Regions from separate parts of the Streptococcus cristatus AS 1.3089 genome, predicted to be linked through region 3. Evidence: predicted binding sites of a transcription regulator. Region 3 holds the regulator's gene; each other region holds the start of a gene.
What was found. The regulator Rex, encoded in region 3, represses fermentation and respiration genes when NADH is low (regulators of the CRP and FNR family bind a similar motif). The targets are predictions, from matches to a motif close to TTGTGAANTANTTCACAA.
Positions count from the first base shown of each region.

Region 1: adhE (bifunctional acetaldehyde-CoA/alcohol dehydrogenase) is a predicted target of Rex. The motif match lies at 3,171-3,188, and genes of this name have one in related genera.
Region 2: I872_RS07995 (class II fructose-bisphosphate aldolase) is a predicted target of Rex. The motif match lies at 3,519-3,536, and genes of this name have one in related genera.
Region 4: I872_RS07565 (nitronate monooxygenase) is a predicted target of Rex. The motif match lies at 2,179-2,196, and genes of this name have one in related genera.

Region 1 covers NC_021175.1:49,753-57,201, forward strand. Annotated here, with positions in the region: partial or broken gene I872_RS00300 (nucleotidyltransferase family protein) at 1-142, shown strand, start outside; gene I872_RS00305 (low molecular weight protein-tyrosine-phosphatase) at 317-739, shown strand; gene I872_RS00310 (MORN repeat-containing protein) at 743-1,156, shown strand; gene I872_RS00315 (acyltransferase family protein) at 1,146-2,960, shown strand; gene adhE (bifunctional acetaldehyde-CoA/alcohol dehydrogenase) at 3,239-5,893, shown strand; gene I872_RS00325 (helix-turn-helix domain-containing protein) at 6,165-7,085, shown strand; partial or broken gene I872_RS11240 (ABC transporter ATP-binding protein) at 7,273-7,421, shown strand.
Region 2 covers NC_021175.1:1,613,151-1,620,599, forward strand. Annotated here, with positions in the region: gene I872_RS07980 (HNH endonuclease) at 1-174, opposite strand, end outside; gene I872_RS12325 (hypothetical protein) at 158-319, opposite strand; gene I872_RS07985 (AAA family ATPase) at 325-1,746, opposite strand; gene I872_RS07990 (hypothetical protein) at 1,748-2,422, opposite strand; gene I872_RS07995 (class II fructose-bisphosphate aldolase) at 2,593-3,474, opposite strand; tRNA gene I872_RS08000 (tRNA-Leu) at 3,656-3,741, opposite strand; gene rbfA (30S ribosome-binding factor RbfA) at 3,873-4,223, opposite strand; gene infB (translation initiation factor IF-2) at 4,552-7,353, opposite strand; gene I872_RS08015 (YlxQ-related RNA-binding protein) at 7,370-7,449, opposite strand, start outside.
Region 3 covers NC_021175.1:962,408-969,856, reverse strand. Annotated here, with positions in the region: gene I872_RS04770 (hypothetical protein) at 1-310, shown strand, start outside; gene I872_RS04765 (hypothetical protein) at 328-642, shown strand; gene radC (RadC family protein) at 776-1,459, shown strand; gene I872_RS04755 (gamma-glutamyl-gamma-aminobutyrate hydrolase family protein) at 1,456-2,148, opposite strand; gene I872_RS04750 (redox-sensing transcriptional repressor Rex) at 2,173-2,820, opposite strand; gene I872_RS04745 (DUF1831 domain-containing protein) at 3,221-3,568, opposite strand; gene I872_RS04740 (cysteine desulfurase family protein) at 3,570-4,682, opposite strand; gene I872_RS04735 (ribose-phosphate diphosphokinase) at 4,695-5,633, opposite strand; gene I872_RS04730 (CYTH domain-containing protein) at 5,729-6,289, opposite strand; gene yjbM (GTP diphosphokinase) at 6,385-7,056, shown strand; gene I872_RS04720 (NAD kinase) at 7,040-7,449, shown strand, end outside.
Region 4 covers NC_021175.1:1,530,055-1,537,503, forward strand. Annotated here, with positions in the region: gene I872_RS07550 (DUF1912 family protein) at 119-373, opposite strand; gene I872_RS07555 (DUF438 domain-containing protein) at 400-1,761, opposite strand; gene I872_RS07560 (DUF1858 domain-containing protein) at 1,764-1,994, opposite strand; gene I872_RS07565 (nitronate monooxygenase) at 2,287-3,219, shown strand; gene I872_RS12295 (ATP-binding cassette domain-containing protein) at 3,589-3,732, opposite strand; gene I872_RS07580 (helix-turn-helix domain-containing protein) at 4,082-4,933, shown strand; partial or broken gene I872_RS07585 (replication initiator protein A) at 4,943-5,233, opposite strand; gene rlmD (23S rRNA (uracil(1939)-C(5))-methyltransferase RlmD) at 5,531-6,889, opposite strand; gene recX (recombination regulator RecX) at 7,049-7,449, shown strand, end outside.

The DNA of each region.
Region 1 (7,449 bases), 910 kb from region 3:
TCGGGCATTTCAGGTGCGACCAACATCACATTTTTTAGCGGATGCAGAGCGGAAGAAGCTTTATATGCAAAGAATCCGCAAGAAAAACTGGCAGGCTAAATGGCCACAATTAAGTTTTGAACATCCTTCTGAAGAAAAGTAAAGTTGAATCTGGTGCAAGCTAGATTGAGTGGGTGACTGCCTAAATGATCTGTACTCTGAAACTCAGACACAAAAGCTAACGGCATAATTAGCGGTTTTTCAGAGTCCGCTTCCGCTGTCACAGAATAATCAAGAAAGCTCCACTGTTTTCTTTTTATTCTGGTATAATAGATTTATGAAGAAAATTGTATTTGTTTGTTTAGGAAATATCTGCCGTAGTCCGATGGCAGAATTTGTTATGAAAAGTCTGACCGATGATATACACATTGAGAGTCGAGCGACATCTAGTTGGGAACATGGCAACCCTATACATCAGGGGACTCAGGCTATTTTTAAGAAACATGCGATTTCTTATGATAAGAGAAAAAGTTCTCAGCAGATTTCCTCGCAAGATTTTGCAGAATTTGACTATATCATCGGCATGGATGAAGCCAATATTCTAGATTTGAAGAAAATGGCGCCAGTGGATTTTCAGGATAAAATCTACCAGTTTGCTGATCTCGGTGTGCCAGATCCTTGGTACACGGGCGATTTCGATGAGACTTATGAACTGGTTTTAGCTGGTTGCCACAAGTGGCTAGAACGCTTAAATGGGTGAAAAATGGATAAAATAAAAGAATTTTACGATAAATATAAAATCTATCTGACCCGTCAGAATTTAGAAATCCTAGCAGTGACTGTGATTGCTTTGTCAGCGATTTTGGTATTTACCTCCAATATCCCTGGTAAGGGTGTGCTGACGCTGGATCAGGGTAATATAAAATATGAGGGCAGTCTGGTTCACGGGAAAATGAACGGCGAAGGCACCCTGACATTTAAAAATGGGGATAGCTACAAAGGCCATTTCAAAAATGGGACTTTTGATGGTAAGGGTACTTTTACATCCAAGGCTGGTTGGAAATATGAAGGTGAATTTGCCAACGGTCAGGCCGATGGTAAAGGAAAACTGACGACAGAAAGTAATGTCGTCTATGAAGGAAGGTTCAAGCAAGGAATTTATCAAAATGCGCATTAGATGGTTTTCACTGGTTCGGATTACTGGACTGGTCTTGGTGTTGCTCTATCATTACTTTCAGGGAGTTTTTCCTGGAGGTTTTATTGGAGTGGACATCTTTTTCACTTTTTCAGGATTTTTGATTACTTCATTATTGATTGATGAGTTTACAAGAAGTCGGACGATTGATATTGTAGGCTTTCTGAAACGGCGCTTTTATCGTATCGTTCCTCCGCTCGTTTTTATGATTTTGGTCAGTATGCCCTTTACTTTATTGATCCGACGGGATTTTGTGGCAGGTATTGGGACGCAGATTGCGGCTGCTCTTGGCTTTGTGACCAATTTTTATGAAATGATGTCGGGCGGCAGTTATGAAAGTCAGTTTGTGCCGCATTTGCTGATTCACACTTGGAGTCTGGCACTGGAAGTGCATTACTATATCCTCTGGGGCTTGGCTGCTTGGGGCATTAGCAAGATTAGTAAGTCAGTTGCTCAGTATCGAGGGATGATTTCTCTGAGTTCGGCTGCTCTATTTTTGTTCAGCTTCTTGGCTATGTTTATCGGAGCCTTTTTCAGCAAGAATTACTCCAATATTTATTTCTCAAGCCTGACCCACGTCTTTCCTTTCTTTGCGGGAACAGTGCTAGCGACTTTCTCTGGAGTCGGAAATGTGGGCGTTCAGATGAAGAAACTGGAAGAAAAGGTCGAAATCAAGCAAGTCTTGATCGCTTTAGCTGGCAGTTTTGTTCTTCTTATCTTACTCAGCTTTATTTTGAAATTTGACAGCCTGTGGACTTATTTATTTGGTTTCTTGATTTCAACACTTCTGGCTTGTGTCATGATAGCAGCAACTCGCATCTTGCACGATAAATTACCAAATATTAAGGAGCCTAGTCCTCTCAACTTTATTGCAGATACTAGCTATGGTGTTTACCTCTTCCATTGGCCTTTCTATATTATTTTTACTCAGTTGATGAGCAATGGTTGGGCTGTGCTTTTGACTACAATCTTGAGTTTTGGTTTCGCGGCTCTTTCCTTCTATATTTTAGAGCCGACTTTAGCTGGACGGAAGCCTCGGATTTTTGGCAAGGAGATGAATGTAAGTTCCATCACCAAGCCGATTTTCTACAGTTTCATTCCGCTGACTTTTATCTTGCTTATTATCACCATCACAGCTCCGTCTGTGGGTGCCTTTGAGGAAAGCCTGATTGTCAATGCTTTGAATCAAGCCGATACGAAAATGCAGACAACTCGTAAGCACGCTGACCAAAAAACTGCGACAAATTATAACGTGGCAGAGGGAACGACTGTTATTGGTGATTCGGTTACCTTGCGCTCCGCTGAATGGATCCAAGAGGCTATACCTGACGCTCAAGTCGATGCAGTGGTTAGCCGTAATTTAGTGTCTGGTCTGGAATTTTTCAAGAACGATATTGCTAACCAAACACTGCTTCAAAACGTCGTTTTGGCATTGGGAACCAATCCGGTTGACAATTATGAAGAATTGCTGGATCAGTATATCGAGCTCTTGCCAAAAGGCCATCGCTTAATTTTAGTCACGCCATATGATGGCCGGACAGCCAATGATCCAAGTAGTATTCCTGTTAAGATGCGACAATACGAACTTGAACTTGCTAAGAAATATGATTTTGTATATGTAGCAGACTGGTATCAGGTCGCGATTAACAATCCGCAGATTTGGATTGGAACAGACTATGTCCATTATGGGGCAGATTCAGAGTCAATGGCAGAGGGAGGTAAACTCTACTCTAACATGATGAAAGAAGCATTGAATGCTGCTTCAAGTGGCAGTGTTAAGCCATAAAACTAGCTCGGTTATTTTGCCGAGCTAATTTTATAAACAATAAGAAAGCGCTTCCGTAAGGTTTAGAGAAAAGTTTGTGAAAATATTCATAATGAAGGAAGAGTTCAGTGGAAATGCTAATATAACGGCATTTGGGAAAATAATCAAGAAAAAGTTTGTGAACTTTCATTGGAAGTGTTTACAAATTTAGGAGAATAGGGTATAATCATATTGTGAAATAATTAACAAAGGTTAAAATCTTCATCTAACCTTTTGGCAGAAACCATTGGAGGATTATAATGGCTGATAAGAAGAAAACTGTTGAACAAGAGGACAAAGTATTAGCGGCTGAAAAGCATGTTGACGGACTTGTACAAAAAGGTCTCCTAGCTCTTGAAGAAATGAGAAAATTGAACCAAGAGCAAGTGGATTATATCGTAGCGAAAGCTTCTGTTGCAGCACTTGATGCACACGGTATCCTTGCTCAACACGCGATTGAAGAAACAGGTCGCGGTGTATTTGAAGACAAGGCAACGAAAAACCTTTTTGCCTGTGAGCACGTCGTCAACAATATGCGCGGTGTTAAAACTGCTGGTGTTATCGAAGATGATCCTGTTACTGGTTTGACTAAGATTGCTGAGCCTGTCGGAGTTGTTTGTGGTATCACTCCAACGACTAACCCAACATCAACAGCAATTTTCAAAGCATTGATTGCCTTGAAGACACGTAACCCAATCGTTTTTGCCTTCCACCCATCTGCTCAAGAATCATCTGCTCACGCAGCGCAAATCGTTCGTGATGCAGCTATCGCAGCTGGAGCACCAGAAAACTGTGTGCAATGGATTACAGAACCATCTATGGAAGCAACAGCGGCTTTGATGAACCACGATGGTATTGCAACAATCCTTGCAACCGGTGGTAACGCCATGGTTAAGGCTGCCTACTCTTGCGGAAAACCAGCTCTTGGGGTTGGTGCCGGAAACGTTCCTGCTTACATCGAAAAATCTGCTGATCTTCGACAAGCAGCTCATGATATCGTGATGTCTAAATCATTTGACAACGGTATGGTCTGCGCATCTGAGCAAGCGGTGATCATTGACAAGGAAGTTTATGACGAATTTGTAGAGGAATTCAAGTCATACCACACTTATTTTGTAAACAAAAAAGAAAAAGCTCTTCTTGAAGAATTCTGCTTCGGCGCTAAAGCAAACAGCAAAAACTGTGCGGGTGCTAAGCTCAATGCAGATATTGTTGGTAAGCCAGCTACATGGATTGCAGAACAAGCAGGCTTTAAAGTACCAGAAGGTACAAACATCTTGGCTGCAGAATGTGCTGAAGTAGGTCCAAATGAGCCATTGACTCGCGAAAAACTTTCACCAGTTATTGCTGTCTTGAAAGCTGAAGATAGAGAAGACGGTCTTAAAAAAGCTCGCCAAATGGTTGAATTTAACGGACTTGGTCACTCAGCAGCTATCCATACAAAAGATGAAGAATTGGCTAAACGCTTTGGTACTGAAATCAAAGCTATGCGGATCATTTGGAACTCTCCATCTACTTTCGGTGGTATCGGGGACGTATATAATGCCTTCATTCCATCCTTGACACTTGGATGTGGTTCATACGGACGCAACTCAGTTGGTGATAACGTGAGCGCTATTAACCTTCTAAACATCAAGAAAGTAGGGAAACGTAGAAATAATATGCAATGGTTTAAAGTTCCTTCAAAAATTTACTTCGAACGCAATTCTATCCAATACCTTCAAACATGTGAAGATATTGAACGCGTTATGATCGTTACTGACAAATCTATCGAAAAACTTGGCTTTGTTCAACGTGTGATCGATCAATTGAACGCCCGTAGCAACCGTGTAACGATCCAAGTCTTCTCAGATGTTGAACCAGATCCAGACATCACAACTGTAGAACGTGGTGCGGAAGTGATGAAAGCATTTGAACCAGATACAATCATCGCTCTTGGTGGTGGTTCTCCAATGGACGCGGCGAAAGTAATGTGGTTCTTCTACGAACAACCAGAAATCGACTTCCGTGACTTGGTTCAAAAATTCATGGATATCCGTAAACGTGCCTTCCGCTTCCCATCACTTGGTAAGAAAGCGAAATACATTGGGATTCCAACAACATCTGGTACAGGTTCAGAAGTAACACCATTTGCCGTTATCTCTGACAAGAAAAACAACCGCAAATACCCATTGGCTGACTACTCATTGACACCAACTATTGCGATTGTTGACCCTGCTTTGGTTGAATCAGTTCCTGACTTCATCGCTGCTGATACAGGTATGGACGTCTTGACTCACGCGACTGAGGCCTACACTTCAAACTTCGCTAATGACTATACAGACGGTATTGCGCTTCAAACTATCAAGCTTGTCTTTGAATGGTTGGAAAAATCTGTTAAGACAGCCGATCCAGAAGCACGTGAGAAAATGCATAATGCGTCTACAATGGCAGGTATGGCCTTTGCAAATGCCTTCCTTGGTATGAGCCACTCAATGGCCCACAAGATCGGTGGTGTTCACCACACTGTTCACGGACGTACAAATGCAATCTTGCTTCCATACGTCATCCGTTACAATGGTACTCGTCCATCTAAGACAACTACATGGCCTAAGTACAACTACTGGAAAGCTGATGAGAAATTCCAAGACATCGCGAAAATGCTTGGTTTGCCTCACTCAACTCCAGAAGAAGCAGTTGAAGCATACGCTAAAGCTGTTTACGAACTTGGTGTTGCAGTAGGTATCAAGATGAACTTCAAAGACCAAGGAATCGATGAAAAAGCTTGGAAAGATAGCTTGCATGAAATTGCTTTGCTTGCTTATGAAGACCAATGTTCACCTGCAAACCCACGCTTGCCAATGGTAGCTGACATGGAAGAAATCATGGCAGATGCTTACTATGGCTACGGAGAACGTCCAGGACGTCGTAAATAATATAGTTATCAACCACAGAGTTTGGGACAAAAAGATTTGAATTTTTAAAAATCTTAATTATTAAGCCCTTCAAATCTATAATTAAATGTGAAAAGCGAACAAAGCAGAATTCTGATTACCAGAAAACTAGTTTTGTTCGCTTTTTATATTTGAGGTCGGACTTTTGTCCCAGCCTCTTTTTTGGCGTGATTGGAGCAATTATGATATAATAAAAAACAAAGTTTGGTGATTAAATTATTTGTTTTTCAAATAATAATGAGGGTTCTGGTTGATGAATAATGTTGGAAAAAGAATAGAAGAGTTGCGCAAACAAAAAGGTTTGAGCCGTCCGGCCTTTTGTGATGATGAGTCTGGTTTGTCTGTCCGCCAGTTGGCACGTATCGAAAAAGGAGAGTTTCATCCCACTCTGAAAACTCTGGAGCATATTGCAGAAAAATTGGAGATTCCAGCCTATATCCTCATGCCTGACTATCAAGAGCTGCCAGAGCGTTATAAGGAAATCAAGTATTTTCTGCTTCATCACCCCGACTATGGAGATAAGAAGCTGCAAGAACAAAAAGATGCGTATTTTGATGAAATCTTTGAGGACTTTTATGAGAATCTCCCAAGAGATGAGCAGATAATGATCGATTGCTTGCAGGCGATTGACCAGGTGCGGGCAGGCCAAAATTCATTATATGGTCAAGGTGTGTTGGAGAATAGTTTTGACAGTCTAGTCGACGTAGAACCGTTTCATACTAGTACATTATTGAAATCAAGACTTTATTTTCTCTGTGCATTAATGGATGGATTGAATTCAGGATTTATAAAAGAAACTACGCAAGAAGAAATTGTTCTTCTATTTAAAAAGCTATGTCATCAAATAGAAGAAACTGAATTAGAAGATTTATATTTATTGCGGGATGCTCTGTTTGCAGCACTGTGCTGTTTGGAGCTTGTTGGAGAGTTCTCCTATTTCAAGATGGCAGTAGATAAGTTAAATTATATTATGAATAGAACCCGAGATTTCCAAAAGAAACCATTAATTTTAATGGTTGAGTGGAAATATTATATTCAGTGTGATTTTAATGAGGCAAATCGTAAGTATAAAGAGGCGAAAATGGTTGCTCAAATATTTGGAAATGAGGAATTGATAACGAGTCTTGATGGAGAATGGAAAGAAGATATAAAAAATATATTCAATAATTTTTGAATAGTGGCAGAAATGTCCTGATATACTAAAATTTTTGGCAAGATTTGATATTCTTGTCAATTTTTTTTATTTTGTTCGGATTTTACTATCTATTTATTAAAAAAATAGTGACATTTCTGTCATTGGTGATTTTTTGTTGCGCTGATATAATTATTCTTGTAAATAAGACATCAGGAAGGGAATGATAATGTGTGAAAAAGTTATTGACGTACAAAATATTAGTAAAAAATTTGGAAAATCTAGTGCTTTACAAGATGTGTCCTTTTCTTTTCGATTAGTAAAGGTGAAATATTTGGATTTTTAGGTCCATCTGGTTCGGGAAAAACAACAATGATTATTTGAATATTAAGTTGATTCATGGAAA
Region 2 (7,449 bases), 650 kb from region 3:
ATAAAAGCTCCCTATCTTTATTTGGGGAGATTTTTTCTGTGGAAGTTGATTTAATAAAGATATCATAGCTGTTCCCTTACCATTAGTTTTAACAATTGATGGTTTCTTTTTTAAAACAAAATTATAATATCTATATAATTCCTGTTGACTATAAAAACTATTTATTTTTATCATTTTTTCCTTCTTGAAGTTCTTTTATTTTATCTTGATATATCTTGATCTTTCTTTGGTACTCTAAAATTTGACGTTCTTCTCTACCCCATTTTATACTTTCAAGCTGAATTTTCAAATGATTACGAATAATATCTTCACCAATCATATCTACTAATTTTTCAAAAAAATTGCGAATATCCTGAGCCGGTGTATCTTTTTTAAATGTATTCTGTATCTCTTAATAAACTGTTTATATGTTTTATTTCGTTGAATCATTTCTTCATTTGAGCAACTCCCAAATATTTTCAATAAGTCTTCAATCACTTGTTGTGAAAAAGCTCCTTTGGGAGCCTCTAAGAAAAATGAATTCTTAAATAAACTATAAATATTCTGGCCAAAAGTTTTTAATATTTTATTAGGCTCTTCTGGTAAATATATTACATCCTCTGCTAGAAAGTCTGAGAGAATAATAGGTGAATGTGTTGATAATATTACCCGAACTGCATCATTCCCTTTCTTCATAATTTTACCGATAATAGGTAAAACACTGTTTACCCAATTTCTTTGCCACTCAGGATGCAGCCCTAGGTCAACTTCATCAAGCAATACCAGTACTTTACTACTATTAAGATTACTTGTAACACTATTTAAACGTCCAAGTAAATTAAGTAATGCTAGTTCACCCGAACTAAGTCCATTCCATTCAAATTCAAGGACAGAAAATGTTTCTTGTGAAATCAAATTATCCGATTCTTCGGTATTTAAACTTTTAAAAATATCTTCTAACGTCTTTCTATCATCATCCTTAGTAAAGACAAAGTTTCTTCCAACATTACTAATAATAGTACTTAAAGCACTAAAGAAATTCCTTAAATGAGCTATCTTTGATTTTGTATTGCCATTTAAAAACTTATTTAAATCCACATAGAATCTTTCAGTTGGTTGTATAGTTTTAGGATCTATTTCATTAATTAAAGATACGATTTGTTCACGACTCAAGTCGAAAACAATATAATCGCTAAATACTGCAAAGAATTTTCTCAATAATACTTTTATTATTTTCTTTTCTTTATCTACATATTCTATTATTTCTTTTAGTTTGTTTTCCCATTCTTTATTCAATGGATTACCTTTTAAATAATATTTATCATATGAATGTATCCCTTCACCTATTTGATTTAATCTAAGAAACACTTTTTTATCCGAAAGTTCAATTAAATTTTGCCATTTCGTATTTCTATTTTCCTCTTTATAATAATCAATCACTACTTTTACTTGTTTGATCGAATCTTCACGATTCAAGTTTACGAGATCCATCGTATTTAAATATGCAGAGGTTGAAATGTCCATAGAACCACTAGGAATAACTTTTATATTGTTCAACTCTACGGAAGCTGAATACTTAACAAAAGAATAAGCTAATATATCCTTGGTGTCCTGATAGAATTTTGCAATTGAATCCTCATCCTTTTCTAATAAAGAATTTATCAACATTGTTTTTCCCGAACCGTTTTCACCAACTATACAGTGCACAGATTCAATTTCATTAGAATAATTTAATCTATATTTAAAGCTACTACGATTATTTTTCATTTTAAATTTCCTTTACTATACATTCAAAGTGTGTAAGCTTACAATAAGTATTTAATCTACTGAGAACTATTTCTATATCTTTCATTTCCTCTTCATGTTTCTGTTTATCATTATCAGGAATTTTTACTGTTAACGCACCTTGAATAGGCCCTGTTTGATTTTTTCTACCAATAATATGTCTAAAGCCCTCTTCTCTATCTTTGTAAATTTTATTAATATTTTGAATTCTTGACAGACTGGGGGCAAAAGGATGATCACCACACCATTTTTCAATATCCACATCTAACGGATATGGGATAAAAATTCGAATTACATTCTTAAGAATTAGTTTATACTTCCAACTTTGTCGACCTGCCCAAATATAGTCTAATTCTTTAGCTTCGATTTTCTTAAAAACAGTAGCTAAATAAATTGCAGCATTATTATTCGTAATAAATATAAGATCTCCCGATTTAGGTGGATTTATTTTTAAATTATTATCATTCTCACTATAGCCCCAAACAGAGAAGGATTCTTCTATGGATTCTAGAATTTCTTTTATATCATTCAAATCTCCATTTTCAGATTCTAAAGCAGATATAATAATAGATTTGGAAACCTTCTTCTCTATTGTATTAAGATAAGGTATTATTACACCCGTCCCCCCAGCCATTACAAATACATCCTGATCTGTCATCTTTAACTCCTAAAAAATTGGAAATTTTATAATTGTATAAATCATTTTACAAATTCTTATAAAATCGCTTGCATAGTGATTATATCATAATATTTTATATTTGTTCTAAAACGAAGAAAAAGGTTTATCCAAATTGGATAAACCTATTATATCAAGCGTTTACAAGCTTCTTATGCTTTACCTTCTGAACCGAATACGTCGATACGTTCTTCAACTGATGCTTGGATAGCTTTGACACCGTCAGCCAAGAATTTACGTGGGTCGAAGAGTTTCTTCTTGTCGTATTCTGCTTCGTTTGCTTCGTAATCGCGAGCAAATTTACGAGTTGCGTTAGCGAATGCGATTTGGCATTCAGTGTTAACGTTAACTTTGGCAACACCAAGTTTGATCGCTGCTTGGATTTGGTCATCAGGAATACCTGAACCACCGTGCAATACGATTGGGAAACCTGGAAGAGCTTCTGTCAATTTCTTCAAGTGGTCAAGGTCAAGACCTTCCCAGTTTGCAGGGTAAGGACCGTGGATGTTACCGATACCAGCTGCCAAGAAGTCAATACCAGTTGCAACCATTGCTTTAGCGTCTTCGATTGGAGCCAATTCACCTTTACCGATGATACCGTCTTCTTCACCACCGATAGTACCAACTTCAGCTTCTACTGAGATACCTTTAGAGTGTGCTTTTTCAACAACGTCTTTAGCCAATTTAAGGTTTTCTTCAACTGGAAGGTGTGAACCGTCAAACATGATTGAAGTATAACCAACTTCGATACACTCAAGTGCATCTTCGTAGTGACCATGGTCAAGGTGGATCGCTACTGGTACAGTGATACCCATTGATTCAACAAGGTTAGCGATCAAGTTGCGAGCAACTTTGTAACCACCCATATATTTGGCAGCACCCATTGAAGTTTGGATCAAAACTGGTGCTTTTTTAGCTTCTGCTGCGCGCAAGATAGCTTGAGTCCACTCAAGGTTATTTGTGTTAAATCCACCAACTGCATAACCATTGTCACGAGCTGCTTGGACAAATTTTTCTGCTGAAACGATTGCCATTTGTAATAGGCCTCCTCTAATTTTTGTGGAATGAACCACTTACATTGTTTATTTTATCACTTTTTCACTAAAATTGCTAGTTTTTCCTGAAATTTTAAGTAATTCCCAAGCAATTTTTGAATTCAGACATCTTCAGCTTCTTTGAGAAAACAAAAAAACTGACCGAAGTCAGCTAATCCTATGCGGAGAGAGGGACTTGAACCCTCACGACCTAAAGCGGTCACAGGATCCTTAGTCCTGCGCGTCTGCCAATTCCGCCATCCCCGCGATTGAGTACTTTACTAGTATAACAGGATAATCTCCACTTGTCAACACCTTTTTTCAAAACTTTTAAAAAGTATTTGCAAAAATAAAAATGAGATAGGACTCGTAAACACTGCCCTATCTCACTATTTTCATTAATGTTTTTCTAAATTGCGTAACATTTGATCAATCTTATTACCGTACTCAATAGACTCGTCTTTGACGAAGGTCAAGTCTGGAATCTTATACATCTTGAGGTTTCGGCCCAGTTCACGCTTAATGGTGCCGGTTGCCTTTTCTAAGCCCAGCTGTGCCTTTTGATTATCTGAAGCCAAGTCACTCATGATGCTATAGTAGACCTTGGCCATAGACAGATCGCCCAGCATTTGAACGTCAGTAATAGTCACACCTTGGACACGTGGATCACGGACTTTCTTTTGCAAAATCTCATTGACTTCACGCTTGATTTCCATTCCTACACGGTCGGTACGAAAATGATTTGCCATAGGATTTCCTTTCTAATTTTTTCTTCTGCAATATGAGGCTGGGACAAAAGTCCTAGCCTCTCAATTGTCTTTGGATTATCGAGCAAGACGCAGTGGTTGAGTGGGCTCTATTACGCTGATTTCATCAGCTTTTACAGCCCTACTCAACTGTGCGGAGGTGGGACGACGAAATCGAATTCTAACGAATTACCGATTTCTGTCCCACTCTCATATTTTTAATTTTAGTTGAATGAAATTCGCTCTAAACTCTTTGAGAAAAGGTGCTTGGGATAAAAGTATCAACTTCCATCCAATATGCTTTTCACTGGGAGTTTTCGACGGATTTCTCTTATTTCTTAATTTCTTCCATGATATAGGCTTCAATCGTATCATCCACTTGGATATCATTATAGCCGTCAATCATGAGACCACCTTCGCGGCCGTTAGTGACTTCTTTCACATCATCCTTGAAGTGCTTCAAGCTCGCCAACTGACCGTCGTAAATCACGACGCCATCACGGATGACACGAACCTTAGAATCACGGGTAACTTTACCATTGATAACCATGAATCCACCGATAGTACCAACCTTGGAAACTTTGAAAGTTTCGCGGATAAGGGCTTCCCCGATGATTTTTTCTTGGTATTCTGGGTCCAGCATTCCTTTCATGGCATCTTCCATTTCTTCGATAACCTTATAGATAATGCTGTGAAGACGGATTTCTACATCATCAGCTTCTGCTTGCTGGCGAGCTTGTGGTGTAGGGCGAACGTTAAATCCAATGATAAAGGCATTTGAAGCTTCTGCCAATGTCACGTCAGACTCATTGATAGCACCAACTGCTGAGTGGACAATGGTAATCTTAACGCCTTCCACTTCAATCTTCTGCAAGGAAGCAGCCAAGGCTTCTACAGAACCTTGTACATCGGCTTTGATAATGACGTTAACAGACTTAACTTCACCAGCTTTGAGGGTATCAAAGAGATTTTCTAGACTGACACGATGAGTAGCTTGACGTTGCTTGAGAAGGGCACGTTTAGCACGTTCTTCACCGGCTGCACGCGCAGCTTTTTCATCTTCATAGACGGCAAAGTGGTCACCTGCCATCGGAGTTTCATTAAGACCTGTGATAGAAACCGGCGTAGATGGACCTGCCGCTTTGACACGACGACCTAAGTCATTGGTCATAGCACGGACACGTCCGAAGGTATTTCCGACAACGATTGGATCTTGAACATTCAGCGTACCTTGTTGGACGAGAAGGGTTGCAACTGCACCTTTTCCTTTATCCAAACGGGCTTCGATAACCGTACCGATAGCGCGAACTGTTGGATCTGCTTTGAGTTCCTGAATTTCTGCTACAAGTAGAACTGTTTCCAAAAGTTCATCGATGTTTTGGTTGAACTTAGCTGAGATTTCAACAAACTCAGAATCTCCACCCCAAGCAGTTGACATAACACCATGCTCAGCCAATTCACCAATTACGCGCTCAGGATTGGCACCTGGCTTATCGATCTTGTTAATAGCCACAATAATTGGCACATTAGCGGCTTTAGAGTGGTTAATCGCTTCAATAGTCTGAGGCATAACACCGTCATCAGCTGCTACGACCAAGATGGTAATATCGGTAACAGATGCACCACGCGCACGCATCGAAGTAAAGGCCGCGTGTCCAGGTGTATCCAAGAAAGTAATCTTCTTGCCATTTTCCTCAATCTGGTAGGCACCGATATGCTGAGTGATACCACCTGCTTCACCTGTCGCAACGCGAGAGTTACGTAGAGTATCCAAGAGGGTTGTTTTACCATGGTCAACGTGTCCCATGATGGTCACAACTGGCGGACGCTCTACCAATTCATCTGGATTGATATAGCCTTCTTCGACAAAGAAGCGCTCAATATCAGCTGTATCCACTTCAACCTTTTGTTTGGCTTCGATACCATAATCCACCATGAGGAGCTCAATCGTATCCCCATCAAGAGATTGGTTTTGCGTTGCCATCACGCCCATCATAAAGAGCTTCTTGACAATTTCAGCTGGCTCGCGCTTGATCCGTTTTGCGATTTCCGCAACGGTCATGCCATCCGTATATTCGAATTCGCTTGGCAACTCATGGAACTTGCGTTCTGTAACAGGTTTTGGAACCTGATTCTGGTTACCTTTTCCTTTTTTATTTTTCTTATTGTTATTCCAGTTACTGTTTCTTTGATTTCTCACTTGATTTTGACTATTTCGATTCTTTTGTTGTTTTCTTGGACCTTCTTCTTCGCGATCAAAATCATCGCGCTTCTTATCTGGTCGAGCTTGCTTTTTACGACGAGTATCTACCGCAGCTTGTGCTGGTGCAGGAGCAGCCGGTTGGACTGTTTCAGCCGGAGTAGCTTTAAATACTTCAGCAGTTGTTGGCTCTGCTTGGACTGGCTCTTTTCGTCTATTCTGGCGTTCCTGCGCTTCTTTAGCTGCTTGAGCCTGTTTAAAACGCTCCTCACTAGAACGTGCATACTCCGCATTTTGCTCTGCTTTCAGAGCTGCTGCCCGAGCCTTAAAGTCAATTTTCGGACCCTGAGGCTGTTGGCGGTTTTGACCGTTGAATCCTTGATGATTCTGACCATTCCGACGGCCATCTTGACCACGATTATCACGACGGTCATTGCGGCGCTCTTGGCGATCATTGTTGGCCTTGCGGTCATGTCGATCACGCTCATTGCTTTTCTTCTGGTCAGGATTTTGTGGTTTCCGATTTTGTTGCTGCTTACGACGCTCTGCTTGTTCCTTGGCACGTGCTTCACGCTCTGCCTTAAAATTTCGACTTTGTGGCCGAGCTGGAGCCGGTTTAGCTGGAGCTTCAGCTGCTGGTACGTCGGCTACTTTTGGCTCTTCTTTTCTAGCAGAGGCCACTTCCTTTTGGACTGGAGCAGCTGGTTTTTCAGCTACTTTATTTGGTGCTGGCTGGACAGCCGCTTCTTTCTTTGGAAGAGGCTTAGCAACTTCTTTAGTCGCGAAGCTAGCCTTGATGCGTTGGCTTGCTTCTTCTTCTACGCTGGAAGAATGGCTTTTGACTTCTAGGCCTAATTCCTTGGCCCGAGCTACTACCTCTTTACTTTCCTTCCCCAGTTCTTTTGCGATTTCGTACAATCTAATTCTAGACAATTCTTGTCCTCCTCTTCTATTGCATAAGAGACCTCATTTTCTTTGTAAAACCAGCATCTGTGATGGCAGCTACTTTGCGAGCTTTGCCAATCGCAG
Region 3 (7,449 bases):
AATTGATTATTTTCAAACTGCGCGTCGTGCCATACAAAATATTCTTGATGAAAAGTACGAAAAAACGTTACATTATTTGAAATCTACTGATGCGGATCAGGATTTTTATAGGATTCTTAATAGAGAGATGGAATCTTACCAAATGTTATCGGAAGATGCCTTGACGGAGGCGCAAAAAATATTGGAATTAGAATCTTTAAAAGAGAGTGATAATTTCCGACGAGAAAGACGATATCTAGATGATAAGTTAGAGGAGGCTTATCTGCGTAGGAGAATAGCCGCAGATGACAATAATAAAACTAGAGAGTAAAAGGAAGTGATGCTAAAATGGCAACAACATTAACTGAGGATATTACAGGTGTATTTACTGTAGGAAATTTCGATGATTTAGGAACGCGTCTGCTTGCTATTCAAAAACAGATTGAAAAATCTTTGATAACAAATGTTTATGCTCCACATATTCTTAGTAAAAGTGATGGTATTAAGACCAAATCTAAGGAAGCGATTAGTAAAGTTGCAAAGGAAGGAAAGTTGGCTATCAAGGGGATTAATGATACTTTAGATAGTGCCATCAAGGGACAATGGTCTACATCCGTTAGAGAGGCTGTTACAACAGCAAGCAACAAATATGATAAGATTTAGCAATTAATAATAAATAGCCTAAATAAATGAACTCGCCTAATCGATAGATTTTGTGTCTAACCTTTTGGTATGTAGTTCATTTATTTAGGTTCTTTTTTTACTGAATATCGAATTAATAGGTAAGGAGGTTGATATGTATCGTATTTCATTGCAGGATGACATAAGCATGATGCCGCGTGAACGGCTGATAAGAGAAGGAGCGGATAAACTCAGTAATCAGGAATTATTATCTATATTTTTGCGAACAGGCAGCAAAAAAGAAACTGTCTTTCAAGTTTCTCAAAAGATTTTATCATCGATTTCTAGTTTGAATGATTTGAAATATCTGACTTTGCAAGAATTGCAGACAATTTCGGGAATTGGGCCTGTGAAGGCTGTTGAGTTACAGGCTATTATTGAGCTTGGCTGCCGTATCAATAAGGCGGAAGTGCTGGAGAGGGAGCAAATTCTTGGAAGTCAAAAACTGGCTCGTAAAATGCAGGTAGAATTGGGAGATAAAAAGCAGGAGTGTTTAGTCGCTATTTATCTCAACAGTCAAAACCAGATTATCCATCAGCAGACAATCTTTGTAGGCACGGTAACTAGAAGCATTGCTGAACCGCGCGAAATTTTGCATTATGCGCTTAAACACTTGGCGACCGCTATTATACTTGTGCATAATCATCCTTCTGGAGTAACACTGCCAAGTAAGAATGACGACGAAGTCACCAAACATATGAAAGAGGCCTGTGAGCTAATGGGCTTGGTTCTTTTAGATCATTTAATCGTCTCAAAACATGATTATTATAGCTATCGTGAAAAAACGGATTTGATCTAAAGTTTATGAACCACATAATCAAACAAGGCTAAATCCCCTGGTCTTGTAGGGAAGAGGTATTCTGGATGCCACTGAACACCGAGGAAGGGACTCCCATCAGTCGAGGTAACCGCCTCAATGACCTTGTCACTAGGATCGTAGGCAATAACTTCCAAATTTCTTGCTAAATCTTTGATACTTTGGTGATGGAATGAGTTAATTTGGCAAGTAGAACCGTATAATTCATGGAGGATGGAGCCGTTTTTAGTGACCATAGTCTGTGTGGTATATTGAGCGGTGCTATCTTGCCAGTGATTTTCAATGTCTTGGTGAAGTGTGCCACCCATGGCGACATTGTAAAGCTGGGTACCGCGACAGACGCCAAAAATAGGCTTGTTTTGCTTTCGCGCTTCTCGGATGAGAGCCAGTTCAAAGAGATCCCTTTGAAGCAGATAATCGTCACTTACGATAGTCTGCTCTTCGCCGTAGAAATGAGGGTTGACATTTTGCCCACCAGTCAAAATCAGTTTGTCAATCATAGTAATATAAGACTCGGCTAATTCCTCATCACCAATGGGCAAGATAATTGGAATGCCTCCGACTTGTTTGATTCCCTCAATAAAGCCAGTTGCAGTATAACTTATATGAATGAATTGGTCATTTGGGATGTCCCTTTGGTTTCCTGTTATACCGATAATCGGTTTTTTCATAAAGTGGATGTTTCCTTTCTCATCTTACTCATCATCTTTTCTCATGAAATAGAGCAAGGTTTGGAGTTCGCTGGTTAGGTCTACGTACTGCACAACAACATCTTTAGGGACAGACAAGTGCACAGGAGAGAAGCAGAGAATTCCTTTGATACCAGCATCTACCAAGATGGATGCGACTTCTTGCGCCTTAACACTTGGTACTGTCAGAATGGCAGTCTTTACATTTCCTTCTTGGACTTTTTCTTTAATTTGAGAAATTCCGTAAATAGGAATTCCATCATTTGTGGTGGTTCCGACATCAGAATAATCATCTGTATCAAAGGCCATCACGATTTTCATTTTATTGCGTTCGTGAAAACGGTAGTGTAAAAGAGCACGTCCCATATTTCCGACACCAACAATCATGACATTTGTAATCGAGTTATCGTTGAGAAGATTGGCAAAGAAATTCATGAGTTTCTTGACATCGTAGCCAAAACCTCTGCGCCCCAACTCACCGAAGTAAGAAAAATCACGCCGAACAGTAGCAGAGTCGATTCCAATCGCCTCTGCGATTTGTTTTGAATTGGCTTTTTCGATATTCTCAGAGTTAAATCGTTTGAAAATTCGATAGTAGAGCGAGAGCCGCTTAGCAGTAGCACGGGGAATAGAATTGCTTTTTTCAGTTTTCACAAAATCACGACCTTTCTATTTTCTATTTTATAGAAAGTTTGTGAAAAAATCAACTAATTTGATGAGCAAAATATGCTAATGCCAATAAGTAAAACTAATAGCGCAGAAAAGAGAGTGGGACAGAAATCGGTAATTCGTTAGAATTCGATTTCGTAGTTCCACCTCCGCACAGTTGAGTAGGGCTGTAAAAGCTGATGAAATCAGCGTAATAGAGCCCACTCAACCACTGCGTCTTGCTTGACAATCCAAAGACCATTGAGAGGCTAGGACTTTTGTCCCAGCCTCTTTTTTATCCTGTTCAAAAGCTTGTGATGAGATAGTTTCCAGCTCAAGGGTTTGGGAGTTTAGAAACAAGTGAGCAAGCTCTATTTTTGAACAATTAGTTCATTGTCTCACCGTTTTATTGGGGTGTTTTTTCAAAAATGTCTCTTTCAACTAAACTATCCATCAGGAAATAGAATTTTTGCTGAATGATATCATGTTTTTCTGATTTGAAGATATTAACCAGTCTTAAACCAGATTTGTCGGTAATATTGATTTTTGCTCCGTTTAAATCCTTATTGATGATAATCTTAAGCAAGAATCCATCGCCACTGTTGGGCACCTCCTCTAGTAAGCGAGAAAGCTCGTAATTTCCAACTTTTGTTTCAACGAATGTGTTGTCCCGCAAGGCAAATTTTTTAACGTTTGGATGGAGCGAATAGGTGAAGTTGCAGTTTGCTAAGCTAACAGATGTTTGAAAAGCCATCTTATCCTCCTAGTATTTCTTTTAGTTTTTGGCTGAAGAGTTTGATTTCTTGGATGCTAGTTTGGTCTGACACACTGATACGAATGGATTCTTTTAGGCGTTCAGAATCTCGCCCATAGAGGGCTTGAAGGACATGGCTGGGCTGAACAGCTCCTGCTGTACAAGCAGAGCCAGTCGAGATTGAAAAGCCATTAAGGTCCATTTGAAGCAAGATAAGATCATTCTTTTGGTTTGGAAATCCAATATTGACAACATAAGGCAGGCTAGGCTGACTTTCGTTTAGGTAGTAGTCTATATCCGTTAGGTTGTCCAGTAAAGTATCTTTTAACTGCTGGGCATGCGCCAGATTTTCCTCTAAATGGGCAACACTTTCAGAAAGGGCAGTTGCCATCCCAACAATCGAAACGAGGTTTTCTGTACCTGCTCGATGCTTATTTTCTTGATCGCCGCCATGCATGAAATTATCAAAATCCATCTGGTCAGCATAGAGAAATCCGACTCCTTTTGGGCCGTGGAATTTGTGGGCTGAGGCACTCAAGAAATTGATTCCCCATCCTTCAGGATAGATAGGGAGCTTGCCGACAGCTTGGACTGCATCGACATGAAAAGCAGCAGGATGATCTTTTAGCAATTCACCAATTTCTTGAATCGGCAAAATGTAGCCTGTTTCATTATTGACAGCCATGACTGAGACGAGGATAGTATCCGGTCTGAGGGCATTCTTGATATCTTCAGTTCGGATTTGCCCATCCACTGGCTGAATAATAGTGGATTCAAAGCCAAAGTGCTCTACCAAGTATTCAACAGGTTCTAAAACCGCATGGTGTTCAATGGCAGTAGTAATAATATGTTTGCCTTGATCTTGATGCCGCAGGGCATAGCCCTTAATGGCAGTGTTATTGCTTTCAGTTCCTCCTGAGGTGAAGAGAACATTTTTACTCTGTGTGTGTAGAACCTTGGCAATATCTTCGCGAGCCTGCCTAAGCAGCTTATTGGCTTCTCGACCGTGGCTGTGGGTACTGGATGGATTTCCGAAGATTGTCATTGCCTGAGTCATGGACTCAATTGCGGCAGGCGACAAGGCAGTCGTAGCAGCATTATCTAAATAAATCACGAATCTTATCTCTTATTTCTTTTGAAAAGCAAATAGTGGGCTGACTGGTCTTCTTTCTTGGATACGCACGATAGCATCGCCAATCAACTCGCTGGCTGTGATGTAGTGAACATTCTTCGGAGTCTTTTCTTTCGTATCAACAGAGTCAGTCACCAAGATTTCTCGGATAGGGACATTGTCTAGCAATTCTGCAGCCTTATCTGCAAATAAGCCATGACTAGATACGGCATAGATTTCGACAGCTCCTTCGCGTTCGACGATTTTAGCAGCTTCTGAGAAAGTACGTCCAGTATTTAAGATATCGTCAATCAAAATCGCTTTTCTGCCTTCAACATCACCGATGATATAGCCTTCAGAGCGTCCTGCTTCATCTTCACCATAGTCGATGATAGCGATTGGAGCATCAAGATATTCTGCCAAACTACGAGCGCGCTTGACGCCAGAATTTTTCGGACTGACAACGACGACATCCTCACCAGTTAAGCCCATGTTGCAATAATGTTCAGCAAACAACGGAATTGTGAAGAGGTTATCGACTGGGATATCAAAGAAGCCTTGTACTTGGACGGCGTGAAGGTCAAGTGAGATAACTCTGTCTACGCCAGCTCCAACCAGCATATTGGCAACGAGTTTTGCAGTGATTGGCTCGCGAGGAGCAGCCGTCCGATCTTGGCGGGCATAACCGAAATAGGGCATGACAACGGTCACGGTATTGGCACTTGCTCGTTTACAAGCATCGACCATAATCAATAACTCCATCAAGTGATTATTGACCGGAAAGCTGGTGGATTGAATGATGTAAATATCGTAGCCACGGACACTCTCCTCAATGTTAATCTGAATCTCGCCATCAGAAAATTGACGGGAAGAGAGCTTGCCTAACGGTAGACCAGCAGCTTCAGCAATCTTCTCAGCGATTGAGTGATTGGAATTGAGGGAGAAAAGCTTCATATTTTTTTGTCTGACATTAGAATGACCATCCTCTTTTTGTCTCTTTAGATTTATAAGTATTATTCTACCAAAAAAATGAGATTATTTCAGCATTTTTACAAGTTTTCGGAAAATCTAGCAATCTTACTTTTACCAGGCTTGTATTGGATTTGCTTTTCATTTAAAAAGTCTTTGAATTTCTGTTCCCCTTCTTCGATATTATTGATTTCTAATTCTAGTTCGAAATCTTTTTTACCAAAGTAACGGCTTTCGTCCAAGGCAAAAAGACCGAGTGTATCTTGTTTTTCGTAGCGAATATTTTCAAGGGTTCCGAGGATTGTCAGTTTGTCAACTGGGATTTTTTTCTCTTGAAGTTTGTCTAGGATTTCTCCCTGAGGGAATTGCAATTTTTCTGTAATTTTCTTAAATTCATCTTTGGACAAGGCTTGGTTATACTCGAAATTTCCAAGTTTTTGAGGAATTTTTAGAGTAAACTCTGCATCCTCAGGAGTGGTTCGGACTCGCAGAGCCATACGAGCTTCACGGAGAGCAAAGTCAGCCGAATCAATATAATAGTTGACTTGGAAAATTGGCTGGACATGATCAAAGAAGGTCAGAAGTCGTTTATGTTCGTCTTCTGTTAGCATTGTTTTGTATTCTATTTCTAAATGGTTCATTTTTAAATCCTTTTCTTTATCTGAAAGCGATTTTATGTTATAATAACAACTGTGTTTATTTTATACAAAAAACGAATAGATGACAAGGTATGTATATGACAATAGATTGGGAAGATTTTCTGGATCCATATATTCAGGCAGTTGGTGAGTTGAAAATCAAGCTTCGCGGTATTCGCAAACAGTATCGCAAACAGCAACGCCATTCACCAATTGAGTTTGTAACTGGTCGCGTAAAGCATATTGAAAGCATCAAGGAGAAAATGGAGCTTCGAGGGATTACTGAGGAAAACTTAGCCCAAGAGATGCAGGATATTGCTGGTTTGCGTGTTATGGTTCAATTTGTAGACGATGTGGATGAAGTTTTGGAAGTTTTGCGAAATCGGACAGATATGCGTATCGTCCAGGAGCGTGATTACATACAAAAACAAAAAGCCAGCGGTTACCGTAGCTACCATGCCATCGTTGAATATCAGGTAGATACGATTAACGGAAACAAAGTTATCTTAGCAGAAATTCAGATTCGTACCTTGTCCATGAACTTTTGGGCAACGATTGAGCACTCTTTAAACTATAAGTATAAAGGAGAATTTCCGGAGGAGATCAAGAAACGCTTGGAGATAACGGCCAATCTGGCCTACCAGCTAGACGAAGAGATGGGAGCCATTCGTGATGCCATCCAAGAAGCACAAGCACTCTTTGATCCTCTGCACCGCAAGTTAAATGATGGTGTTGGAAATAGTGACGATACAGATGAAGAATACAGGTAAAAAAATTGCGATTATCCGCAATCGCAAAAGGCAGAGTGAGGAAGTATTTCAAGCTCTGATGCAAAAATTGCGGAAAGCAGGCTTTATCCTGACACCCAAAAATCCAGATATCGTGATTTCTGTTGGTGGTGATGGGATGCTGCTATCAGCCTTCCACAAGTATGAAGATCAGCTGGATAAGGTTCGCTTTGTCGGTGTTCATACGGGACATTTGGGTTTTTATACGGACTATCGAGACTTTGAAATCGACAAATTAGTGGAAAATCTGAAATTGGACACAGGTGCTAAGGTCTCTTATCCGATTTTGAATGTCAAGCTGACTTTTGAAAATGGTGAAACGCGAACTATTCGAGCGCTTAATGAAGCAACCATTAAACGCTCCGATAGAACAAT
Region 4 (7,449 bases), 570 kb from region 3:
ATCTCATCAGCAACCAGTCTTGACACATTTGTGGACTTCTCAGCACCGCCACTTTCTGTAAAATGCTTGACTCAAAACACCTCTGATGAACTTATTCTATCACCTTTCCAGTGAAAAATCAATAATTTCTCTCACCCAAAAGTCCATCTGGCAGATCGTGAAATCCCTTGCCCGCCTGATAGTTGGCGAATTTTCCTAAAAGGAACTGGTAGGCATCTAGTCGACTCTCATAGCGAATGGCCGCTTCCTTGGCCCGCTCGTCTTGGTCCGCCTCGTAGACTGCCTGGCTCTCCTTGAGGGCCATCTCGTTAATCATGACCTGGGTCTTGACCCAAGCTTCAAACTCCTGTAAAAATTCCTGTTCGTAACTCATGTTTCTCACTTTCTAACTGCAAATACCTAGTCCAAATCTCGGTAAAAATCACTGTCAATATCACGAAAGGGCTGAATGTCCTGTACATACTCCAGCACCCCCTGAAATTCACCGGCCTCATCCCGCACCGCCGCATAGGTCACATGGACAAACTTGCCCCGCGATTCCGACTTGAACCACATCTCAAACTTGTCCCGCTCTCCCTCACGCAGAGCCATGAAAATCCGCCGCACCTTGTCCAAAAGCTTGGGCGGGTGGCAGAGCTCGACATTGCGCCCTATCTGAGACGGCGTCCGCTTGAAAATCATCTCGTCCGCCGGCACACTGTCATTATAATACTGGAAAATATCGTCCTTATTGACAAAGGTAATCTCCATGGGCAGATGGTCCAAAATCAGATTGGCCTCCGCCACCGACAGATAGCCATGACCAAAAGGCTGCTGGGAGTCCCGATTAAAGGCTTGCTCCTTCTTTTCCTTAGGCTTAAAGGAAATGGTGACCTGACCATCCGGCGTATCAATGACCTGCTCAAATCTGCCATCACTAGTCTGCTCCGTGCTGGCTGACGCTTCGCTTCCTTCATCAGCAGCAACCCCAGCTTCCTCCTCCGAGAATGAGTGTCGCGCAGGAATCCATTTCTCTGTCGGCTTGATAATGGCATAACCATAAGCATCGCTCTCCTCAGCAATCTTGAGCCAGTCATCCTGAGTAAAGGACTCGAGGAGAATCATGAGAAGGATAGACTCTTCCTTGAAAATCATAGCTTCAAACTCAGCCGCAAAGGTCTCAAACTTGTCCTTGACTTCCTCAATCGAAGTATCCGGCAACTGCTCTGCAGCAATCTTAGCCTCTTGGAAAAGGTCACGAATCTGGTCATCTACACCCCACATGACCTTGGGCGGCGAATCATGGCCGTAGCTCTCCATGATGGGAAACATGAGCTCTTCCTTACGCTGATAGTGGATATCAAACTGCCCCACCAAACCCAGCTGGCGCTGGAGTCCCTTGCGGATTTCAGGAAGAAGCTCCTCATCTTCTGTGCTTTCATAGGTGGATAGGAGCCTGCGAACCCGCATAAGGGCAGCCCGCAGCGCTAGATTTTCCTGCTTGAAGACCTGAACAGGATGGCCTGGATGGTCAGTATCAGCCACCTCTACATCCTGAATGGCACCTTTAAAGAGGTTGGCATGGACATTGCAGAGGGACATGACATCTTCGAAGGTCACTCCCGTATCCGAGTTCATCAGCTCATGCTCCATCAGGCTAATCTCAATAGCCGACACACCAGCAAAATGCTCATTAAAAAGCTCCTGAACAGATTCTGCCGAAGCTCCGTTATGTAGGTCCAGCAAGATAGACTTGAGGACTTCAATGCGTTCAGTAGCCATGCCTAAATCCCCACCACTTCATAGCCGTTTAATTCCAGCGTTTGCTTGATTTTATTCAGGTCAATGCCGTTCATGGCAGCTCCTTTTTTGATCGAAACCACGCGCCCGACTGTATTGCGCATGACAGGATTGGCCAGAGGCTTAAAGCCCAACTCGACCAAGACATCCAAGACCTCGGGCTGCTTTTCAATCACTTCTGCCACTGGAATAGACAAATCAATCACATTATCCATATGCCCTACCTCCGTGTATTTTTTATTATTATATCACAAAAAATGCGTCCAATAAAAATCCTTCCCACACTTGCTCAAATCCAAGCTTGGAGAATATAACAAATTCTAATAGACTATAAGTTATTGTTATAAGGACACTGATAAAGGGAGTTTCACAAAGAAAAGCCAGTCCTATCAAGAATTTCTGAGATTTTTTTCACAAAGTGCTAGCTTTTGTCAGACTAGAGCTTTCTTGAAAACGCTTTATTATAGTGATATAATGATTTTAAATACAGAATAAAGGAGATGCCCTATGTCTATTACAGAATTGTTGAACATCAAGTACCCTATTTTCCAAGGAGCTATGGCTCAGATTTCCCACTACCAACTGGCAGCGGCTGTTTCAGAAGCTGGTGGGCTGGGAATCATCGCTTCAGGTGGAATGACGGGTGAGCAGTTGCGCGAAGAAATCCGTGAACTGCGTAAATTGACTGACAAGCCATTTGCCGTCAATGTTATGCTCATGATGAAAAATATCAAGGATATTGTGACAGTCATCATTGAAGAAAAAGTTCCTGTCGTAACGACTGGGGCTGGTACACCAAAATTCATCATGCCTTATCTAAAAGAGGCTGGTATCAAGGTTATCCCTGTTATTGCCAGTGTCAAACATGCGCAAAAAATGCAAGAGCTCGGAGTTGATGCCGTGATTGCCGAAGGTTCTGAAGCTGGTGGCCATATCGGTGAAACCAATACCATGGCTCTCATTCCTCAGATTGTTGACTCAGTTGATATTCCAGTCATCGCTGCAGGTGGGGTTGCCGATGGTCGTGGTCTCGCTGCCGCTTTTGTCCTCGGTGCGCAAGGGGTTCAGATGGGAACTATCTTCCTAGCTTCAGAAGAATGCCCAATTGCCGCAGCTTACAAGGATGCCATTGTCGCAGCCAATGACACTGCTACTGCCGTTACTGGTCGTATTGCTGGTGCGCCGGTTCGTTGTATCCGCAATGAAATGACTGACCACTATATCGAACTAGAAAACAAAGGCACCAATCGTGATGAACTCGAAGAAATCACCATCGGTTCTCTTTCTAAAGCTGTTTATGAAGGAGATACTGTGCACGGCTCTATGATGAGTGGCCAAATCGCAGGCTTAGTCAAGGAAATTCGTCCATGTAAAGAAATCCTCGATACAATCTTTGCCGATGCTCAAAAGGTTCTCCAAAACACCGAAATCAAGCTATAATCCTCTAACTCAAAAACCTGCAGACTTCTGCAGGTTTTTGCTGTTCATTTAGGCTTGTTTCTAAACAAATCGCTCTTTTACTTAACTTTTTTGACCAATTTCACGACTGCTTCGGTTCGTGTTGTCTTTCCCTTGAGAATAACATCTTTTAATCCCACCATTGATAGATATTCATTAAGTTTTTCTTTCAATATCTAAACTAAGCCCTTATATTTGCTATTAACTTCAAATTTTTATAAGCATCAAGATGACCATAAAATGAAGGTCCCAAAACTAATCCTATCCTAGATAATATATTTTCAGAATTCTGTTCTACGGTTTGATTAAAAATAGTTATTTCCCCAGAATCTGGTTTTAAAATCCCTAGAATCATTTTGATAATGTAGTTTTTCCAGCTCCATTTGGTCCAACAAAACCATATACTTTTCCCTTCTTTAAATAAAATGAAGTGTTATGAATAACTTCAGTATCTCTAAAGCTTTTTGTTAGATTAATAATTTCAACTATAGACATCTCTACTCCCTAGTTTACAGCAAAAAATTATGCTTAATCTTATCGTTTTGTAAAAAATCAGCGAACCCAATAATATTCCATTCAACAAGCCTAAAGAAATACCATATTCAATTGGAAAATCTAAAAAAATTAGCAAACACTATTCCAATCATCACCCCTAGTGAGGCTGCTGTTGAAATAACATCTTCATTTTCTTTTTTCATTTTCTTTACACCTCATTTCCTTTTTGTATATAAGCTGTAGTACTCTCCACCAATAGCCATTTTCATATTTAGACTTCCTTTCAGCTTTTATTTATTGTACAATAAATAAAAATCAATTACTTTTTTGTTGGGAAAATGGGAAAATTATGAAATCAAAACTTGGCATCACACTCAGAAAAGTTCGTAAAGGAAAACAGATCAGTTTATCTTCCGTTGCTGACGAGCATCTTTCTAAATCTCAAATATCTCGATTCGAACGTGGAGAATCAGAAATATCTTGTATTCGACTAATCAATATTTTAGATAAATTACATATTACTTTGGACGAATTTCTTATTTTACATGATAAAGACTACTCCAATACCGAATCATTTGCTAACCTAGTTCAATATATTCGTAAACAATACTCATCACAAAATATCAATAATATAAAATGTCTACTTTCTGACTCCTCAAATTACACCTTAAATTCCTTTGAAAAAACCATGGTAAAATCCATTCTACACACAATGGATTCGAGGATCAGTCCATCTGATGAAGAATTACTTCAATTAATGGACTATCTTTTTAAAGTCGAAAAATGGGGTTACTATGAGATTGTTCTATTTGGTAACTGTGTACGAACAATTAACTACGATTCCTACTTCTTATTGACAAAGGAACTGCTAAAGAATTATCTCTACTCTTCTCTGAATAAAACCAATAAACGAATGGTCGCTCAACTTGCTATAAATTGTTTAATTCTTAGTATAGATGAGGAAAAATTTTCAAATTGCTCCTATTTAATTGATAAGATAAAGGAGTTGCTAGATAACGAATTAAACTTTTATGAACAGACAGTTTTCCTCTATGCAACAGGTTACTATGAATTTAAGCGTCAATCATGTACTGGAATCGAAAAAATGAAACAGGCTATAAAAGTTCTAGATATTTTAGGTGAAGACAAGTTAAAATTACACTATACTGACCATTTTAATAAACTAGTAAATAAAAAATAAATGAAATCATTGTCTCAACTGGTCGTGAACCAATCCCCAAATATAATCTCTGTCGTATCTTGTGAATCGGTCCTCCTTTCGATGAAAATGTTCATTGTCGCTTTTCCTACTTGTTTGACTTTCTTTCTCCTCCTCGTCCTCAATGACAGACTCACTCCCTTTAGTTTCACTCATATCAGTCTCACTAACCTCAGTCTCACTAGTGGCTGAATTTAAGACCGACCCCGGCTGATTTTGATACCTCCCTAGTGTTTTTTGAACACTACCCCCGTCTGAATTTAAGACGGGGGTAGGTTCATGATTGTCCCTCCAACACTATCCAACACTAATAAACCGACATTTCCTAACTCATCAAATTGGATTAGCCCTGACTCTTCCATTTCAGCAATTAACTGAGTTGCTTTCTCAATATTTATTCCCATGATAGCCATGAGATGGCACACTATGATTTGCCGTGATGCCTATTCTTCCTTTTGCATGCTTTCCTCCTGAAAATAAAAAAGCGAGAACACTTATTAAAATGTTCTCGTTGAGTTAATTTATTACTGATGTATCTATTTTTTGTCTACGCAGTCGACATCAAAACAGACGTTCACATCAATATACTTTTTTGACCAATTTCACGACTGCTTCGGTTCGAGCGGTATGCGGAAACATATCAACCGACTGGATGTAGTGGACATCGTAGACCTGACTGAGCTTGACCAAATCGCGCGCCAAGGTTGAGACATTGCAGGAAACATAGACCATCTTTTCAGGTGCATAGTGGACAATTGTCTCTAGCAGCTTATCGTCCAGACCAGTTCGTGGCGGATCGACAATCAAGGCATCCGCCCGATAACCTTCGGCATACCAGCGAGGAATAATCTCCTCTGCCGTCCCAGCTTCGTAGAGTGTATTGTCAAAGCCCATCCGTTTCGCATTACGCTTGGCGTCTTCAATGGCCTCAGGAATGATATCCATGCCCCGCAGAGATTTGACCTTTTTAGCAAAGGCAAAGCCGATGGTCCCCACTCCGCAATAGGCGTCAATCAAATGATCTTCTTTCGTCACATCCAGCGCCTTAATTGCCTCCCCATAGAGCACCTCTGTCTGTTCAGGGTTGAGCTGATAGAAAGCTCGAGGCGATAGGGAGAACTCATAGTCCAGTACTCCTTCTTGGATAGCCTCCTCGCCCCAGATAATCTCTGTCTTATCCCCATAAATCTCACTGGACTTGCTCGTATGATAATTGACTGCAACTGTTTCCAGCTCTGGAAATTCAGCCACTAGGTCTCGAACGACTGGAGAAAAGTCCAGCTTGCGTCCTGTTACAAAAATCATCTGCACTTGACCCGTTTTTCTGGCTCTGCGAATCATAACGGTACGTACTCCAGCTGTCTTTCTCTCATCATAGATAGGCAGCCTGTACTTGCCTAAAAGCCGAGCCACCTTATTGATGATCTGTTGCGTTACCTTGTCCTGAACCAGACAATTTTTTAGCGAGACCAGATAGTGGGAATTCTGGGCATATAGCCCCGCCTTGACCTCATCCTTAAATTTCCGAGTCTGAAACTGCAGTTTAGCCCGATAATAGAGCGGCTCCTGCATACCAATAGTCGGACGAATTTCATAGTTTTCGTAGCCAGCTGGTGCAAACTTTTTCAAGGCCTGACGCAACAAATCTTCCTTAAACTCCAACTGCTTGTCATAGTGGAGGTGCATGATTTGACAGCCTCCACAGCTTTCATAAATCTCACACGGCGCTTCCACCCGAAATTTTGACCGTTTGTTGATGGTCAAGAGCTTGGCCTCGATAAAATTACGCTGAACCTTGGTCACCTGACAGTAGACTTCTTCACCCTTCAAAGCCCCCGGCACAAAGACCAGCGTTTTCTTATAAAATCCAATTCCTTCCCCATTGATTCCCATTTTCTTGATTTTCAGAGGGATTCTTTGCTTCACTTTTACATTCATGCTTCTATTATACCATGCTAGAGTCGATTCGTTGAGAATATGTTACAATAAAGATGAGAAAATAGTCTAAATCATAAAAATCTCTCAACAACTACGAATAGAGTCAGAGAGACGATGAATGACTCTACTCTAAAATATCGTCCAAGTGAAAGGACTAGTATGAAAATCACAAAAATTGAAAAGAAAAAACGGCTCTACCTCTTGGAGTTGGACGACAGCGAAAAACTCTATATTACAGAAGATACTATCGTCCGCTTCATGCTGTCCAAAGGGATGGAAATCACGGAGCAGGAGCTATCAGAAATTCAAGACTATGCCCAATTTTCCTACGGAAAAAACCTAGCCCTCTACCATCTCTCCTTCAAGCAAAGGACTGCCAAAGAAGTCAAAGACTATCTGACCCAGCACGACATTCAGCCAGACATCATCAGCCAAGTCTTGGACGCTTTGAAAAAAGAAAATTGGATTAACGACAGAAAATATGCTAACTCTTTTATCCAATCCAACCTTCTCACTGGAGACAAGGGCGCTTTTGTTCTAAAACAAAAACTCAGTCAAAA